One region of the Streptomyces sp. NPDC048420 genome, then DNA from elsewhere that is predicted to be linked to it. Evidence: riboswitches for the same ligand, from Rfam matches in the RefSeq annotation. Region 1 holds a riboswitch; each other region holds the start of a gene.
What was found. Region 1 has a riboswitch for thiamine pyrophosphate ahead of thiO (glycine oxidase ThiO). Riboswitches for the same ligand answer to the same signal wherever they lie in the genome.

Region 1 (5,515 bases):
GCGGGCGGCGGGGACAGGGAGGTCGCCCTGGCCGAGGTGCAGCACCTCGGCCCCGGCCGCGTGGGCCACGTCGGCCCGGTCGTTGACCGCGAGGAGCTTGCCGTGCTGGGCGCAGGCGTCGGCGAATACCTTCAGGTGCTCCAGTTCCTCGGCCGCCTCCATGCCCTTGTCCCGCAGCTGCACGATGTCGACGCCGCCGGCCAGGACCGCGTCCAGGAACTCGGCGAGGTCGCCCTGGCGCTTGCGGGCGTCCGTGCAGAGGTAGACGCGGGCATCGGCGAGCTGGGTGCGGGCGGTGTCGGGCATGCGTGAGTCTCCCCCGGGTCCGGTGGCGTACGGGCCGTGCTCGACCGTGGCCGTGGCCCCGGTGGTCACGGCCCGTACGCCGGTGCTGTTCGGTTCAGACGGCGAGCGCCTGGGCCCGGCGCTTCACCTCCGTGCCGCGATTCTCGCTCAGGGCCTGCGCGGGGGTGCCGGGCAGGCTCTCGTCGGGGGTGAAGAGCCACTCCAGCATCTCTTCGTCGGTGAAGCCGTCGTCCCTCAGGAGCGTCAGGGTCCCGGCGAGGCCCTTGACGACCTTCTGCTCGGCCCCGTCGATGAAGGCGGCGGGGACGTGCAGCGCGCGGTTCTCACCACGGCGTACGGCGATGAGCTGGCCCTCCTTGACCAGCTGCCGCACACGCGTCACCTCGACGTCGAGCATCTCCGCGATGTCGGGGAGGGTGAGCCAGGCGGGAACGAGTGCATCGGTTTTTGCGTCAATCTCGGTCACGGGATTAAGCGTGCCATCCCGCACTGACAGTCGGAAGCCGGGGCGCCTCCGGCGGGGGCCGATGGGAGGAGCTTCGACTCCGGCAATGGCCTGCCGGGCACCGGTCACGCCCGCGCCGACGACCCCGCCTACGCCGTCGCCGCCTTCAGCGGCCTCGCCGGGTCCGTCAGCAGGTCCGGGGCCATCTCCGTGCCCGCCTCGATCAGGCGGCGGCCCTGGGCCAGGTCGCGGGGGCGGCCCACGGCCAGGAGGGCCACCAGCCGGTTCTCCCGGAGCCAGCACACCGTCCAGGCGGGTCCGGACGGCTCGCCGCGCCACAGGGTCGTGTCGGCGGACGCGTGATGGCCCGCGTACTGGACGAAGCGGCCGAACTGCTCGGACCAGAAGTACGGGACCGGGTCGTAGACCGTGGGGGTCTCGCCCAGGATGTCCGCGGCCACCGTGCGCGGGCCCTGGAGGGCGTTGTCCCAGTGGTGGACCAGGAGTCGCTCGCCGTACCTCCCCGAGGGGAAGGAGGCGCAGTCGCCGACCGCGTACACGTCCGGCGCGGAGGTGCGCAGCCGGTCGTCGGCGACGACCTCGCCCTGTGCCCCGAGCTCGATGCCCGAACCGGCGAGCCAGGCCGTGGCGGGCCGGGCGCCGATGCCGACCACGACGGCGCCCGCGGCCACCCGGGAGCCGTCGTCGAGGACGACCTCGCCGGGCTCGACACGCGCCACACGCGCGTGGGTGCGCAGAGTGGCGCCCGCATCGGCGTACCAGGCGGCCATCGGGGCGGCGACCTCGGCGGGCAGCGCGCCCGCGAGCGGCCGGTCGGCGGCCTCCACGACCGTCACCGCGCAGCCCGCCTCGCGCGCGGCGGTGGCGAACTCGGCGCCGATCCAGCCGGCGCCGACGACCACGATGTCGTGCTGCCGGGAGAGCACCGGCCGCAGCCGCTCGGCGTCGTCCAGAGTGCGCAGCAGATGCACGCCGGGCACGCCCTCGGTGCCGGGCAGCCGGATCGGTTCGGCGCCGGTGGCGAGGACCAGGACGTCGTAGGGCACCGGACCGTCGGCCGTGTCCAGCTCATGCCCCGAAGGGCGTACCCCGAGCACCTCGCGGCCGAGCAGCAGCTCGATGCCGAGGGCCTCGAAGTCCACGTCGAAGGCGGAGCCCTCGGCCTTGCCGAGCAGGACCGCCTTGGACAGCGGCGGCCGGTCGTACGGCTGGTGGGGTTCCGCGCCGATCACCGTCACGGTGCCCTTGAAGCCCTGTTCGCGCAGGGCGACCGCGGTCTGTACCCCCGCCATGCCCGCGCCGACCACGACCACCCGCCGCTGCGCCCGCGTCTGCTCGCTCATTTGATCACCATAGTCAGCTGACAATGAGTCAGTCAGGAGTCGTGGGGCGTGACCTGCTCCACAACGCTCGTCCCGCTACCGGACTGCGACTCCCACTCCCACGTCTCCTGGAGCCGCACCCGGCCGTCGGCGAGCTCCACGACCGTCGAGACACAGTGCCCGGAGGACGTCGTCCCGTCGTGCTTGAGCTGCACGTACCGGAAGTCGAGACGGTCCCCCGCGCGCGTGCCGACCAGATGCCCGCGTACGACGTCGCCGCCCGCGTACTCGGCCCAGATCTCCCCGCCCTTCTCGTGGTACGTGAACCGGGTGCGGGTGCCCACCTGGCCCGGCGCCTGGTCGGCGACAGGGGCGAGGACGAGACCGTCGAGCGAGCGTGCCACGGAGAGAGGCTCCCTTACTGAGACCTGGGGCGTCGGGCTAGGGTGGCCAACGTAGAGCACTCGCGGGAGCCCGGACGCACCGGGCTGAGAGGGAGGCTGGGCGGCCTCCGACCGTACGAACCTGATCCGGGTCATGCCGGCGAAGGGAGGGGCTGGACGCCCATGTCCTCACGTACGTCAGACGTCCTCGTCGTCGGGGGCGGCATCATCGGCCTGGTCACGGCCTGGCGGGCCGCGCAGCGCGGTCTCACCACGGCCGTCGTGGACCCCGAACCGGGCGGCGGGGCCGCCCAGGTGGCCGCCGGGATGCTGGCCGCGGTCACCGAACTGCACTACGGCGAGCAGACCCTGCTCGGCCTGAACCTCGCCTCGGCCCAGCGCTACCCGGACTTCGCGGCCGAGCTCAGCGACCTGACCGGGCACGACCTCGGCTACCGGCGATGCGGCACGCTCGCCGTCGCCCTGGACGCCGACGACCGCGCGCATCTGCGTGAACTGCACATGCTGCAGCGGCAGTCGGGACTTGAGTCGGAGTGGCTGTCGGGGCGGGAGTGCCGGCGCCTGGAGCCGATGCTCGCGCCGGGGGTGCGGGGCGGGCTGCGGGTGGACGGCGACCACCAGATCGATCCGCGGCGCCTCACGCGCGCGTTGCTGGCCGCGTGCGAGCGGGCGGGCGTGGTCTTCCACCGTGTGTGGGCCGAGCGCCTGCGGGTCGTACGGGACCGGGCCGCCGGGGTCACCACGACCGACGGCGAGGAGCTGGGCGCGGGCCAGGTGGTGCTCGCCGCCGGAAGCCTCAGCGGCCGCCTGAAAGGGGTCCCGGAGGCCCTCCTGCCTCCCGTACGGCCCGTGAAGGGTCAGGTGCTGCGTCTGACCGTGCCGCCGCGCCACGCGCCCTTCCTGAACCGCACCGTGCGGGCCGTCGTCCGCGGCAGCCAGGTCTACCTGGTGCCCCGGGAGAACGGCGAGCTGGTGATCGGCGCGACCAGCGAGGAGCTGGGCTGGGACACGACGGTCACCGCGGGCGGGGTGTACGAGCTGCTGCGGGACGCGCACGAGCTGGTGCCCGGGATCACCGAACTGCCGCTCACGGAGACCCGCGCGGGACTGCGCCCGGGCTCCCCGGACAACGCCCCGCTGCTCGGTCCGACGGAACTGCCCGGACTCCTGCTGGCCACCGGTCACTACCGCAACGGCGTCCTGCTGACCCCGGTCACCGGGGACGCCATGGCGCACGTCCTGACCACCGGTGAACTCCCGGAGGTGGCCCGCCCGTTCACCCCGAGGCGTTTCCTTCAGCGCGTGGAGCAGCCGGCATGAACATCTCCGTCAACGGGGAGCCGCGGGAGTTCGCTCCCGGAACGGCTCTCGACACCGTGGTGCGGGCGCTGACCCCGGCGCCCTCCGGGGTCGCCGCCGCGCTGAACGAGACCGTCGTCCCGCGCGCGCAGTGGCCGTCCACGTCCCTCGCCGAGGGAGACCGCGTGGAAGTCCTCACCGCCGTCCAAGGAGGCTGACCCATGGCCGACGATCCCTTTCTCATCGGCGGTACGTCGTTCTCGTCCCGGCTGATCATGGGCACCGGCGGGGCGCCCAGCCTGGATGTGCTGGAGCGGGCGCTGATCGCCTCCGGCACCGAGCTGACGACGGTCGCGATGCGGCGCGTGAACCCCTCGGTGCACGGTTCCGTGCTGTCCGTCCTCACCAGGCTCGGCATCCAGGTCCTGCCGAACACGGCCGGCTGCTTCACCGCCGGGGAAGCCGTCCTGACGGCCCGCCTCGCGCGCGAGGCGCTCGGTACGGAGGTGGTCAAGCTGGAGGTCATCGCCGACGAGCGCACCCTGCTGCCGGACCCCATCGAACTCCTGGACGCGGCGGAGACCCTGGTCGACGAAGGCTTCACGGTGCTGCCGTACACCAACGACGACCCCGTACTGGCCCGCAAGCTGGAGGACGTGGGCTGCGCCGCGATCATGCCGCTCGGCTCGCCGATCGGCTCCGGGCTCGGCATCCGCAACCCGCACAACTTCCAGCTGATCGTGGAGCACGCGCGCGTGCCGGTGATCCTGGACGCGGGGGCGGGTACGGCGTCCGACGCGGCGCTGGCGATGGAACTGGGGTGCGCGGGTGTGATGCTCGCCTCGGCGGTGACCCGGGCCCAGGAGCCGGAGCTGATGGCGCACGCGATGCGGCACGCGGTGGAGGCGGGACGGCTGGCATACCGGGCGGGACGCATCCCCCGGCGGCATTTCGCCGAGGCGTCGTCCCCGGTGCAGGGCAGGGCCGTACTGGATCCGGAGCGTCCAGCGTTCTGAACGCACGTTCGACCTAAGACACGGCCAGGTGCGACCTCCGTCACAGGTCAGCTGCAGTACCGCCGCCAAATCCGCCGAACCGGATGGACTGTCAGCGGCGGCTCGTACACTCGCCTGCGTGGATACGACCCTTCAGGACCCGCTGGTCGGGCAGGTGCTCGACGGCCGCTACCGCGTGGACGCGCGGATCGCGGTCGGCGGGATGGCCACGGTCTACCGGGCCCTGGACACCCGTCTGGACCGCGTGCTCGCGCTCAAGGTGATGCACCCCGCGCTCGCGGCGGACGGGGCCTTCGTCGAGCGGTTCATCCGGGAGGCCAAGTCCGTCGCCCGGCTCGCCCACCCCCACGTCGTGCAGGTCTTCGACCAGGGCACCGACGGATCGTACGTCTATCTCGCCATGGAATACGTCGCCGGCTGCACCCTGCGTGACGTGCTGCGCGAGCGCGGCGCCCTGCAGCCGCGCGCCGCCCTGGACATCCTGGAACCGGTCCTCGCCGCGCTCGGCGCCGCACACCGCGCCGGGTTCGTGCACCGGGACATGAAGCCGGAGAACGTCCTGATAGGGGACGACGGCCGGGTCAAGGTCGCCGACTTCGGGCTGGTGCGGTCCGTGAACACCGTGACGAGCACCACCGGAGCCGTCCTCGGCACGGTCTCCTATCTCTCGCCCGAGCAGATCGACCAGCCCGGCGCCGCCGA
Region 2 (5,515 bases), on a different contig from region 1:
CCGCGACGTCCGCCGACGCGGGCGTCTTCGGACATGCCCTGGAGGGATCACCTGCGGGCGCGGATCCGCCGGAGGCGTCTGCGGACCTTCCGCGCCGTCCGCCGGGCGGCCGACGGGCGCGGCTTCGACGAGGGCATGACACGCCGAGTGCCAGACCAGTCCGGTACGGTCACCGCGTACGCGTGATCTGGGATTCTCACCAGCCGGTCACGGAAATGCGGATAGACGAGGTGCAGCCGACCGGTTCGGCCGTGCCGGGCCACTCCCGGCACCGTCTTGGCCCGGACGAATTCCAGGATGTTCTTCAACGGATCCAGCTTGCCCGTGGCGACACAGGTGAGAATCAGCCGCTCGCCGACCTTTATTCGGTCAGAGACGCCTCGGGTCCAGTACGCCGCCATCGGAGCGGCCAGTTCCATTCTGTGCAGCTGCTCGCTTTCCGGCTGTTTCAGCAGAGCCGGGCCGAATTGCTGTAAGAGCCCGACGGTGAAGGGCCTGACCATCAGCTGATCGCGCTTTGCGCCGGGCGGCACGAGTCTCGCGATCAGTTCCATCAGCGCGTGGATCGCGGCGAAGCGGGCCATGTAGTCGCCCCTGCGGGTCGCATGGTTGCCGTCGTCGCGGTTGACCAGGTAGTAGCAGACGTAGTCGGCGACGACGGACACGCCGTTGCCGCGCAGATACGCCTCCATGGTGAAGAGCGCGTCCTCGCCGGTGGTGAGGGTTTCGTCGAACCTGAGTCCCAGCCGCTGGATCAGTTCCCGCCGGAACAGCTTCTGGGCGCTCAGCGTGAAGATGACCATCGACGTGGCGACGTCGGCGTGCTCCAGGGTGCGGCCGAACATCGACCTCGGGACACCGCGGTTGACGCCCTCCATCTTGCCGAGCACCACATCCGTGCCGGCCCGGTCGGCCATCGCGACCAGCCGCTCCAGGGCTTCGTCCCCGAGGTGGTCATCGGCGTCCAGAAAGAACACATAGCGGCCGCGGGCCAGCTCCAGGCCGACATTGCGCGGGCCGCTGGGGCCGCCGGAGTTGGCCTGCCGCACCACCCTGGTGGGCACCTTCGACGCGGCGGCGAATTCCTCCAGGTATTCCCCCGTGCCGTCGCTCGACCCGTCGTCGACGGCGACGATCTCCATTCGGTCGGCGCCCAGTGACTGAGACTCGACCGATTCCAGACAGCGAACGAGATAGGGCATGGCTTGATATGCGCCGACGATTACCGTGACATCGGGCTCAGGTTGGCTATTCATCAAAGACCGAGACAACCGGGTCTGAACATTGGTTGTCTGGAACTTAAGAATCCGGTTATTGTTACCGGTAGGAAACCTTCCGATTGGTTACAGGAGAGGGCCGCGATGAGCTCGCACCCGCTGAGGCGGGCCGTCGCAGCGACCGCCCGTCGCCGCTGTGAGGGTCACTCATTCGGATCTGCGACACTGGTACAGCCATGCCTAAGCCCGGAGAACTCACTTTCGTCGCCCCCCGCGGAGCCAAGAAGCCGCCGCGGCACCTTGCCGATCTCACGCCCGCCGAGCGTAAGGAGGCTGTCGCTGAGATCGGGGAGAAGCCGTTTCGTGCCAAGCAGCTCTCGCAGCACTACTTCGCGCGGTACGCGCACGATCCGGCGGAGTGGACGGACATCCCGGCCGGGGCGCGCGGCAAGCTGCAGGAGGCGCTGCTTCCCGAGCTGATGACCGTCGTACGGCATCTGTCGACCGACCAGGGGACCACGCGCAAGACGCTGTGGCGGCTGTTCGACGGGACGCTCGTCGAGTCGGTGCTCATGCGGTACCCGGACCGGGTGACCATGTGCATCAGCTCGCAGGCGGGCTGTGGCATGAACTGTCCCTTCTGTGCCACCGGCCAGGCGGGGCTGGACAGGAATCTGTCCACCGCCGAGATCGTCCATCAGATCGTCGACGGGATGCGGGCGCTGCGGGACGGGGAGGTGCCGGGCGGGCCCGCGCGGCTCTCCAACATCGTCTTCATGGGGATGGGTGAGCCGCTCGCCAACTACAAGCGGGTCGTCGGCTCCATCCGTGCGCTCACCGATCCCGCTCCTGACGGGCTCGGGCTCTCGCAGCGGGGCATCACCGTGTCGACCGTCGGGCTCGTCCCCGCCATTCACCGGTTCGCCGACGAGGGCTTCAAGTGCCGGCTCGCGATCTCCCTGCACGCCCCCGACGACGAACTGCGCGACACCCTCGTCCCCGTGAACACGCGGTGGAAGGTGCGCGAGGTCCTCGACGCCGGGTTCGACTACGTCGAGAAGAGCGGGCGTCGGCTGTCCATCGAGTACGCCCTCATCCGGGACATCAATGACCAGGCCTGGCGTGGTGACCGACTCGGGCGGCTGCTCCGGGGCAAGCCCGTCCACGTCAACCTCATCCCGCTGAACCCGACCCCCGGCTCCAAGTGGACCGCCTCCCGGCCCGAGGACGAGAAGGCCTTCGTCGAGGCGATCGCCGCCCATGGTGTGCCGGTGACGGTTCGGGACACCCGTGGTCAGGAGATCGACGGGGCCTGCGGCCAGCTCGCGGCCACCGAACGGTAGTCTGAGGGACGTACATCTTCATATCCGACAGGGGAGCGCCACAGCGCTGAGAGTGCGGCCATCGGGCCGCAGACCCTCTGAACCTCGCCCAGGTCATTCTGGGTAGGAAGTTCGGTCATCACCGTGAACAACAAGAAGTTCCTTGCTGCCGTCGTCGGCCTCGGCCTGGTCACGCTGTCCGCGTGCGGGTCGTCGTCCTCCGGCTCGGAAGGTTCCGAAAGCGCCGACAAGACCGTCACGCTCGTCAGCCACGACTCGTGGGCCGTCTCCAAGAGCGTCCTCGCCGACTTCGAGAAGAAGTCCGGTTACAAGGTCAGGGTCCTGGAGGACGGCGACGCCGGGCAGGCTGTCAACAAGGCCATCCTCACCAAGGACAACCCCCAGGGCGACGTCTTCTTCGGCGTCGACAACACCCTGCTGTCCCGCGCGCTCGACAACGGCCTCTTCCAGTCGTACGAGGCGAAGGGCGCCGACCGGATCAGGGCGGGGTACCGGGTCGACGGGGACAAGGTCACGCCCATCGACACCGGTGACATCTGCGTCAACTACGACAAGGCCTGGTTCACGGAGCACAAGGTCCAGCCGCCGACGTCGTACGACGATCTGATCAAGCCCGCGTACAAGAACCTCCTCGTCACCGAGAACGCCTCCACCTCCTCGCCGGGGCTCGGGTTCTTGCTCGGGAGCGCCGCGAAGTACGGCGACGACGGGTGGCAGGGCTACTGGAAGAAGCTCAAGGGCAACGGCGTCAAGGTCGTCGACGGCTGGGAGCAGGCCTACAACGAGGAGTTCTCCGGCTCGGCCGGCGGCAAGAAGGCCAAGGCGGACCGGCCGCTCGTCGTGTCGTACGCCTCCTCGCCGCCCGCCGAGGTGATCTACGCCGATCCGAAGCCGACGACCGCGCCCACCGGGGTCGCCGACGGCACCTGCTTCCGGCAGATCGAGTACGCCGGGCTGCTCAGCAACGCCAAGAACAGCAAGGGCGGCAAGGCGTTCCTGGACTTCCTGCTCACCAAGGAGTTCCAGCAGGACATGCCGCTCAACATGTTCGTCTATCCGGTGGTGCAGGGGGCTTCGGTGCCCGCCGAGTTCACCGAGTACGGCCCGCAGGCCAAGGATCCCGAGACCATGGATCCCGCGAAGATCGCCGAACACCGAGACGACTGGGTCAAGTCGTGGACCTCGCTCGTACTGAAGTAGCCACCCGGCGCAAGGGGAGCGCGGCGCGGCTCGGGCTCATGGCCGTGCCCGTCGCGTTCTTCGCCGTCTTCTTCGCCTATCCCGTCGCCGCGATCGTCAAGCGCGGCCTCGACACCGACGGGACCTGGCAGTTCGGCCGGATCCTCGATGTCCTGACCCAGCCGGACATCCGGCACGTCCTGTGGTTCACCACCTGGCAGGCGCTCGCCTCCACCGCGCTCACGCTGCTGGTCGCGCTCCCCGGTGCGTACGTCTTCGCGCGCTTCGACTTCCCGGGCAAGCAGGTCCTGCGGGCCGTGGTGACCGTTCCCTTCGTGCTGCCGACGGTCGTCGTCGGTACGGCCTTCCTGGCGCTCGTCGGGCGCGGTGGGCTGCTGGACGAGCTGTGGGGCGTACGGCTCGACACCACCGTGTGGGCGATCCTGCTCGCGCACGTCTTCTTCAACTACGCGGTCGTCGTACGCACGGTGGGCGGGCTGTGGGCGCAGCTGGACCCCCGGCAGTCGCAGGCCGCGCGGATGCTGGGCGCGTCCCCGTGGAAGGCCTGGCGCACGGTCACCCTGCCCGCGCTCGCGCCCGCAGTGGCCGCCGCCGCACTGATGGTCTTCCTGTTCACCTTCACCTCCTTCGGTGTCGTCCAGATCCTCGGCGGGCCGACCTTCTCCACCCTCGAAGTGGAGATCTACCGGCAGACCTCCGAGATCTTCGACCTCTCCACGGCCGCCGTGCTGACGCTGATCCAGTTCGTCGCGGTGGGCGCGGTCCTCGCCCTGCACGCGTGGACCGTACGGCGCCGGGAGACCGCGCTGCGGCTCGTGGACGCGTCCGGCACCGCCCGGCGGCCGCGCGGGGCGGGGGAGTGGGGGCTGCTGGCCGGGGTGGTGGCGAGCATCGCCGTACTCCTGCTGCTGCCGCTCGCCGTGCTGGTCCAGCGGTCGCTCGACGCCCCGGACTTCGGCTACTACCGGGCGCTGACCCACAGCGACGGCGGGGTGTTCCTCGTCGCGCCCATCGAGGCGATCGGCAACTCGCTGGAGTACGCCCTCGCCGCGACCGCCCTCGCCGTGGTGATCGGAGGTCTCGCGGCCGCTGCGCTCACACGACGGGACGCGGGGCGGTTCGTACGGGGCTTCGACGCACTGCTGATGCTGCCGCTCGGGGTGTCCGCGGTGACCGTCGGCTTCGGGTTCCTGATCTCCCTCGACGAGCCGCCGCTGGACCTCAGACAGTCCTGGCTGCTGGTGCCGCTCGCGCAGGCGCTGGTCGGGGTGCCGTTCGTCGTGCGGACGATGCTGCCCGTGCTGCGGGCCGTGGACCACCGGCTGCGGGAGGCCGCGGCCGTGCTCGGGGCCTCGCCCTGGCGGGTGTGGCGGGAGGTCGACCTGCCGATGGTGCGGCGGGCGCTGCTGATCGCGGCGGGCTTCGCCTTCGCCGTGTCGCTGGGGGAGTTCGGGGCGACCGTGTTCATCGCACGGCCCGACAACCCGACGCTTCCGGTCGCCGTGGCGCGGCTGCTCGGCCGCGCCGGTGACCTCAACTACGGCCAGGCGATGGCCCTTTCGACCGTCCTGATGGTGGTGTGCGCGGTGGCGCTGCTGGTGCTGGAGCGGCTGCGGACGGATCGGACCGGGGAGTTCTAGATGCTGCTGAGCCTTCAGGACGCGACCGTACGGTTCGGTGGGCGGGCCGTCCTCGACGGGGTCGGGCTCGATGTCGCCGAGCACGAGATCGTGTGCGTGCTCGGGCCGAGCGGGA
Region 3 (5,515 bases), on a different contig from region 1:
CTCACTCGACGACGGCTCCCGCCCAGACGACGGCTTCGGCACGGCCCACGGCGCCTGCCCAGCCGGCGGCTTCCGTACGGCCGTCAGTACCCGTACGGACACCTGCTCCTGTACGGGCACCTGCCCCGGTACGGCCGACAGCGCCCGTGCAGAGGCATGCGGCGCCCCCCTCCGGGCAGCCCGAACAGACCCACTCGGCGACCCTCATCGGGTCCGTCCAGCGCGCTATGCGGCTCCTCGAATCCGTCGCGGAGCACGAGCAAGGTGCCCCTGCCAAACAACTCGCCCGTGAGACCGGGCTGGCGCTTCCCACGGCGTACCACCTGCTGCGCACCCTCGTGCACGAGGGCTATCTGCGTCGCGACAAGGGCCTGTTCTTCCTCGGTGAGGCGGCCGAGCGACTGAGCAGCAGTGGTGCCGAGCAGAAACGTCGCAGCACCGTCGCCGAGGCGCTCGCGCACTGGCGCGATCTGATCGGCGTACCGGTGTACTACGCGCAGTACAGGGGCGGCGAGATCGAGGTCCTCTGCGTCTCCGACACCCCGGGCATCCCGGCGGTCGAGGAGTGGGCCGACTTCCGCGAGACCGGGCACGCGCACGCCATCGGGCAGTGCCTGCTGGCCCAGCTCGACGAGGAGGCCCGGCGCGACCACCTCGACCGCTATCCCGTGCAGTCCATCACCCCGTACACCGTTCGCGACAGCCACAGCCTGCTCCGGCGTCTCGAACGGACCGCACGGATGGAGCCGGTGATCGAGCGTCAGGAGTACGCGCTGGGGACAGTGTGCGCCGCGATTCCGATCACGGTGGGTAACGCGGCGGCGACCATGGCCATTTCCCTTCCCGTCCATCAGGCGGAGCGGTTGCTGGCCGCAACCCAGCAACTGCAAGAGGAAATCGGGCGTCTGATGGGCTCGCTCGCGATCTCTATCAGTATCTGAAAACTAACTTCTTGTGATCTGCCGTGCACTTTCAGCAAGATGCCACCAGTGTCAGAGGGATCATTCCCGGCCAACTAAGGCAGATGACGGGGTAGGCGATGCGCGAGACCGTACAGGCAGAGGTCATGATGAGCTTTCTCGTGTCGGAGGAGCTCTCCTTCCGCATCCCGGTGGAGCTGCGCTACGAGACCTGCGATCCCTACGCCGTCCGGCTGACCTTCCATCTGCCGGGCGACGCCCCGGTGACCTGGGCCTTCGGGCGGGAGCTGCTGATCGACGGGGTGGGCCGGCCCTGTGGCGAGGGTGACGTACGGGTCTCGCCCTCCGGCCCCGACCTGCTGGGCGATGTGCTGATCAGGCTTCAGGTGGGCGGCGACCAGGCGCTGTTCCGCTCGTCCACGGCGCCGATCATCGCCTTCCTCGACCGCACCGACAAGCTGGTCCCGCTCGGGCAGGAGGCGGCGTTGGCCGACTTCGACACCCACCTCGACGAGGCGCTGGACCGGATCCTGGCGGAGGAGCAGAGCGCGGGCTGACGCGGTGGGGTAGCGAGGTGGCGGAACGCTTCGTCTTGGAGTGGGAGGGTGCAGGAACGCTTCTGCTGCGTGGCGGGTTACCGGGCGCGTGGACTGTGGAGCCGTAGGTGTGCCGGACCGAACGACCAGGTCCCGCGCAGATGGAGGCGCACGGATGCGGCGCGGGCCAGCGTGCCTGCAGGCCGTGCTTCCGTGCCGCGAGCCGGTTTCCTCTCGGAGCCGGGAGCCGACAGCCCTGGCCCGGCGACCTCTCTCAGCGCCTGCGCCGCCGACCCTTTCCGCCCCGGGCCGGAGCCGGTCGGTTGCCGGCTGTCCCCGCGCTCGCGCTCGTTGCCGGTACGGGCGCACCACCCGCCGCCGCCCCCGCTCCGGCCGTCTCCGTCCCCGGCCGGTCGGCAGAGACCACCAGCGCCGCGAGGACCGTGGTGACCGGAACCGAGGCGACCAGGCCGATCGAGCCGATCAGTGTGCGCACGATCTCCTCCGCCACCAACTCGCTGTTGGCGACCGTCCCCACGCTGGACTGGGCGATGGAGAAGAGCAGCAACAGCGGCAGCGCGGCGCCCGCGTAGGCGAGGACGAGCGTGTTGACCACGGACGCGATGTGGTCGCGGCCGATGCGGATACCCGCGCGGTACAGCCCGCGCCAGCCCATCGTCGGGTTGGCCTCGTGCAGCTCCCAGACCGCCGACGTCTGCGTGACCGTCACGTCGTCCAGGACACCGAGCGAGCCGATGATGACACCGGCGAGCAGCAGACCGCTCATGTCGATCGACGGGTACAGCCCGTGGATGAGCCCGGTGTTGTCGTCCGTGTTGCCGGTGAGCGCGGCCCAGCCGATGAACAGCGAGCCGAGGACGCCGATCAGCACCAGGGAGATCAGCGTGCCGAGTACCGCCACGGAGGTTCTGGCCGAGAGGCCGTGGCACATGTAGAGGGCGATCAGCATGATGGCGCTCGACCCGATCACCGCCACGAGCAGCGGGTTCGAGCCCTGCAGGATCGCCGGCAGGACGAAGAAGTTCAGCAGCAGGAAGCTGACGGCCAGTGCGACCAGTGCCATGACACCGCGCATCCGACCGACGACCACGACGGCGAGTGCGAAGATGCCGGCGAGCAGGCCCATCGGGAACCTGCGATTCACGTCGGTGACCGAGTACTGCAGGTCCTTGGGCGCCGAGGGCTCGTACGCGACCACGACCTTCTCGCCCTCGTGCAGCTGCCGCGACTGGTCCGGCTGCACGATCTCCGTGAAGGTACGGCCCTTGTCGTCGCCGGTGTCGACCCGGATCGTCGCCTTCTTGCAGGTGCCGTTCGCCTGCTGCTCGGCGGAGGAGCCCTCGGCAGTGGAGGTGTCCCCGGTCGGGGTCTCCCCGGAGGCGTTCACCGACTTGCAGCTGACGCTCACGACCTTGCTGACGGTGGCCTGCTGGGTCTGCCGGTCGAAGCCGACGCCGGTGCGTTCGTGCGCCGGAGCACCACCGGGCCAGAGCACGACGAGCCCCACCACGACGGCCGCGCCGAAGGGGATCAGGATCGCCGCGATGACCTTGCGAAGGTGCTTGGAGACGGGAGCCGCCGGGCCGTGGCTGTGGGAGTGACCGTGGCCACCACCACCTGATCCGTGGCCGCGGTCACGGCTGCCGCCACTGCCTGATCCGCGGTCGTGGCCGCCACCGCCGGAACCGTCGCCGGATTCATGGCCGTGGTCGTGACCGTCACCACCGCCCGATCCATGACCGTGCCCGTGCCCGTGCCCGTGCCCGTCGCCGGCGCCGTGCCCGTGCCCGTCGGAGCCTTGGCCGTGACCCCCGCCGACACCGGTCCCGTACTCGTGGCGGTGTCCGCCGTCGACCTCGTGCCCCCGGTCGCGCCCCTGCCCGTGCCCGAAGGCATCCCAGCCACCGGTATCAGACCCGCTGGTACGGCTGTCACCGCCGCCGGGCCTGCTTCTGGGCAGACCGCCTGGACCATGGCCCGAAGCAGTACCGGGGCCGTCGCCGGGGCCGCTTCCGTAGCCCGGGCGGCGCGGAGGCTCGGGAGGCGGGTACGGAGGCTGATGCGTCGTGTCCACCGACCGATCATCGCAAGAACGACAGGGGCCCTCTGTTCACCGCGCCCGAATTGCCGCTAGCGTGGTGGCACCTTTGTACACGCGGGAGCTCGGAGCACCGGGCTGAGAGGGCGCTGACCTCCGTCCCAGCGATGTTTCACGTGGAACGTCACGTCAAGCAAGTGACGTTCCCCACGAAACGTCGACAGACGGAAACCGCTGCGTCGACCGCCGAACCTGTTACCGGGTAATGCCGGCGTAGGGAGTAGGTCTCATGACCATCAAGGACGCGCGCACGCCTGCCTCCGAGCAGCACGTCGACCAGCTCGACGAGGAGGCCGGGAAGTCCATCGGCTGGCACAAGGCGTATGTCGAGGGCTCGCGCCCCGATCTGCGGGTGCCGGTCCGCCAGGTGCACCTCACCAACGGGAAGTCGGTCACGCTGTACGACACGTCGGGCCCGTACACCGATCCCCTCACCGAGACCGACGTCCGCCGGGGCCTCGTGCCGCTGAGGGAGAACTGGATCGTCGCCCGCGGGGACACCGAGGAGTACGCGGGACGTCCCGTGCGCCCCGAGGACGACGGGATCAAGCACACCGCACCGCGCGGTGGCCTGCGCAACCTCGACGCGGTGTTCCCGGGGCGGCCACGCCAACCGCGCCGCAGTCGTGACGGCAACGCGGTCACTCAGCTCGCGTACGCACGCCGTGGTGAGATCACACCGGAGATGGAGTACGTGGCCATCCGGGAGAACGTCGAGCCCGAGGTGGTCCGTGAGGAGATCGCCGCGGGCCGCGCGGTGCTGCCGGCGAACGTGAACCACCCGGAGATCGAGCCGATGATCATCGGCAAGCGGTTCCTGGTGAAGGTCAACGCCAACATCGGGAACTCGGCGGTCACCTCCTCCATCGAGGAGGAGGTCGAGAAGATGACCTGGGCGACCCGCTGGGGCGCCGACACGGTCATGGACCTGTCCACCGGCCGCAACATCCACACCACCCGTGAGTGGGTGCTGCGCAACTCCCCCGTCCCCATCGGCACGGTGCCGCTCTACCAGGCGCTGGAGAAGGTCGACGGCCGCGCCGAGGAGCTGACCTGGGAGATCTACAAGGACACGGTCCTCGAACAGGCCGAGCAGGGCGTGGACTACATGACGGTCCACGCGGGCGTGCGTCTGCCGTACGTCCCCCTGACGGCGAACCGCAAGACCGGCATCGTCTCGCGCGGCGGCTCGATCATGGCGGCCTGGTGCCTGGCGCACCACAAGGAGTCGTTCCTCTACGAGAACTTCGAGGAGCTCTGCGAGATCCTCGCCGCCTACGACGTCACGTACTCCCTCGGCGACGGTCTGCGGCCGGGGTCGATCGCGGACGCCAACGACGAGGCGCAGTTCGCGGAGTTGCGCACACTCGGGGAACTCAACACGATCGCCAAGCGTTTCAACGTACAGACCATGATCGAGGGCCCGGGACACGTCCCGATGCACAAGATCAAGGAGAACATCGACCTTCAGCAGGAGATCTGCGATGAAGCTCCGTTCTATACGCTCGGCCCGCTGACCACCGACGTCGCGCCGGCCTACGACCACATCACCTCCGGTATCGGCGCCGCGATGATCGCCTGGTGGGGCACGGCGATGCTCTGCTACGTCACGCCCAAGGAGCACCTGGGCCTGCCCAACCGGGACGACGTCAAGACCGGTGTCATCACCTACAAGATCGCCGCCCACGCGGCCGACCTCGCCAAGGGACACCCGGGCGCCCAGGAATGGGACGACGCTCTCTCCGACGCCCGCTTCGAGTTCCGCTGGGAGGACCAGTTCAACCTCGCCCTGGACCCGGACACGGCCCGCGAGTTCCACGACGAGACCCTCCCGGCCGAACCGGCCAAGACGGCCCACTTCTGCTCCATGTGTGGCCCGAAGTTCTGCTCGATGAAGATCAGCCAAAGCATCACAGAGCGGTTCGGCGGTACGGCTGCTG

Region 2: linked by a shared signal. The riboswitch ahead of AB0D34_RS20205 (thiamine ABC transporter substrate-binding protein) and the one ahead of thiO (glycine oxidase ThiO) in region 1 are both predicted to bind thiamine pyrophosphate.
Region 3: linked by a shared signal. The riboswitch ahead of thiC (phosphomethylpyrimidine synthase ThiC) and the one ahead of thiO (glycine oxidase ThiO) in region 1 are both predicted to bind thiamine pyrophosphate.

Annotation. Positions count from the first base shown of each region.
Region 1 is NZ_JBEZKG010000008.1:208,057-213,571, reverse strand. It holds gene thiE (thiamine phosphate synthase) at 1-306, opposite strand, end outside; gene AB0D34_RS16415 (Rv2175c family DNA-binding protein) at 401-772, opposite strand; gene AB0D34_RS16410 (FAD-dependent oxidoreductase) at 901-2,115, opposite strand; gene AB0D34_RS16405 (hypothetical protein) at 2,148-2,498, opposite strand; TPP riboswitch at 2,551-2,663, shown strand; gene thiO (glycine oxidase ThiO) at 2,661-3,818, shown strand; gene thiS (sulfur carrier protein ThiS) at 3,815-4,015, shown strand; gene AB0D34_RS16390 (thiazole synthase) at 4,019-4,813, shown strand; gene pknB (Stk1 family PASTA domain-containing Ser/Thr kinase) at 4,932-5,515, shown strand, end outside.
Region 2 is NZ_JBEZKG010000010.1:206,307-211,821, reverse strand. It holds gene AB0D34_RS20215 (glycosyltransferase family A protein) at 48-1,256, opposite strand; gene rlmN (23S rRNA (adenine(2503)-C(2))-methyltransferase RlmN) at 1,454-2,560, shown strand; TPP riboswitch at 2,580-2,687, shown strand; gene AB0D34_RS20205 (thiamine ABC transporter substrate-binding protein) at 2,684-3,760, shown strand; gene AB0D34_RS20200 (iron ABC transporter permease) at 3,799-5,400, shown strand; gene AB0D34_RS20195 (ABC transporter ATP-binding protein) at 5,401-5,515, shown strand, end outside.
Region 3 is NZ_JBEZKG010000002.1:290,003-295,517, forward strand. It holds gene AB0D34_RS04055 (helix-turn-helix domain-containing protein) at 147-941, shown strand; gene AB0D34_RS04060 (SsgA family sporulation/cell division regulator) at 1,040-1,477, shown strand; gene AB0D34_RS04065 (YibE/F family protein) at 1,731-3,551, opposite strand; TPP riboswitch at 3,623-3,812, shown strand; gene thiC (phosphomethylpyrimidine synthase ThiC) at 3,805-5,515, shown strand, end outside.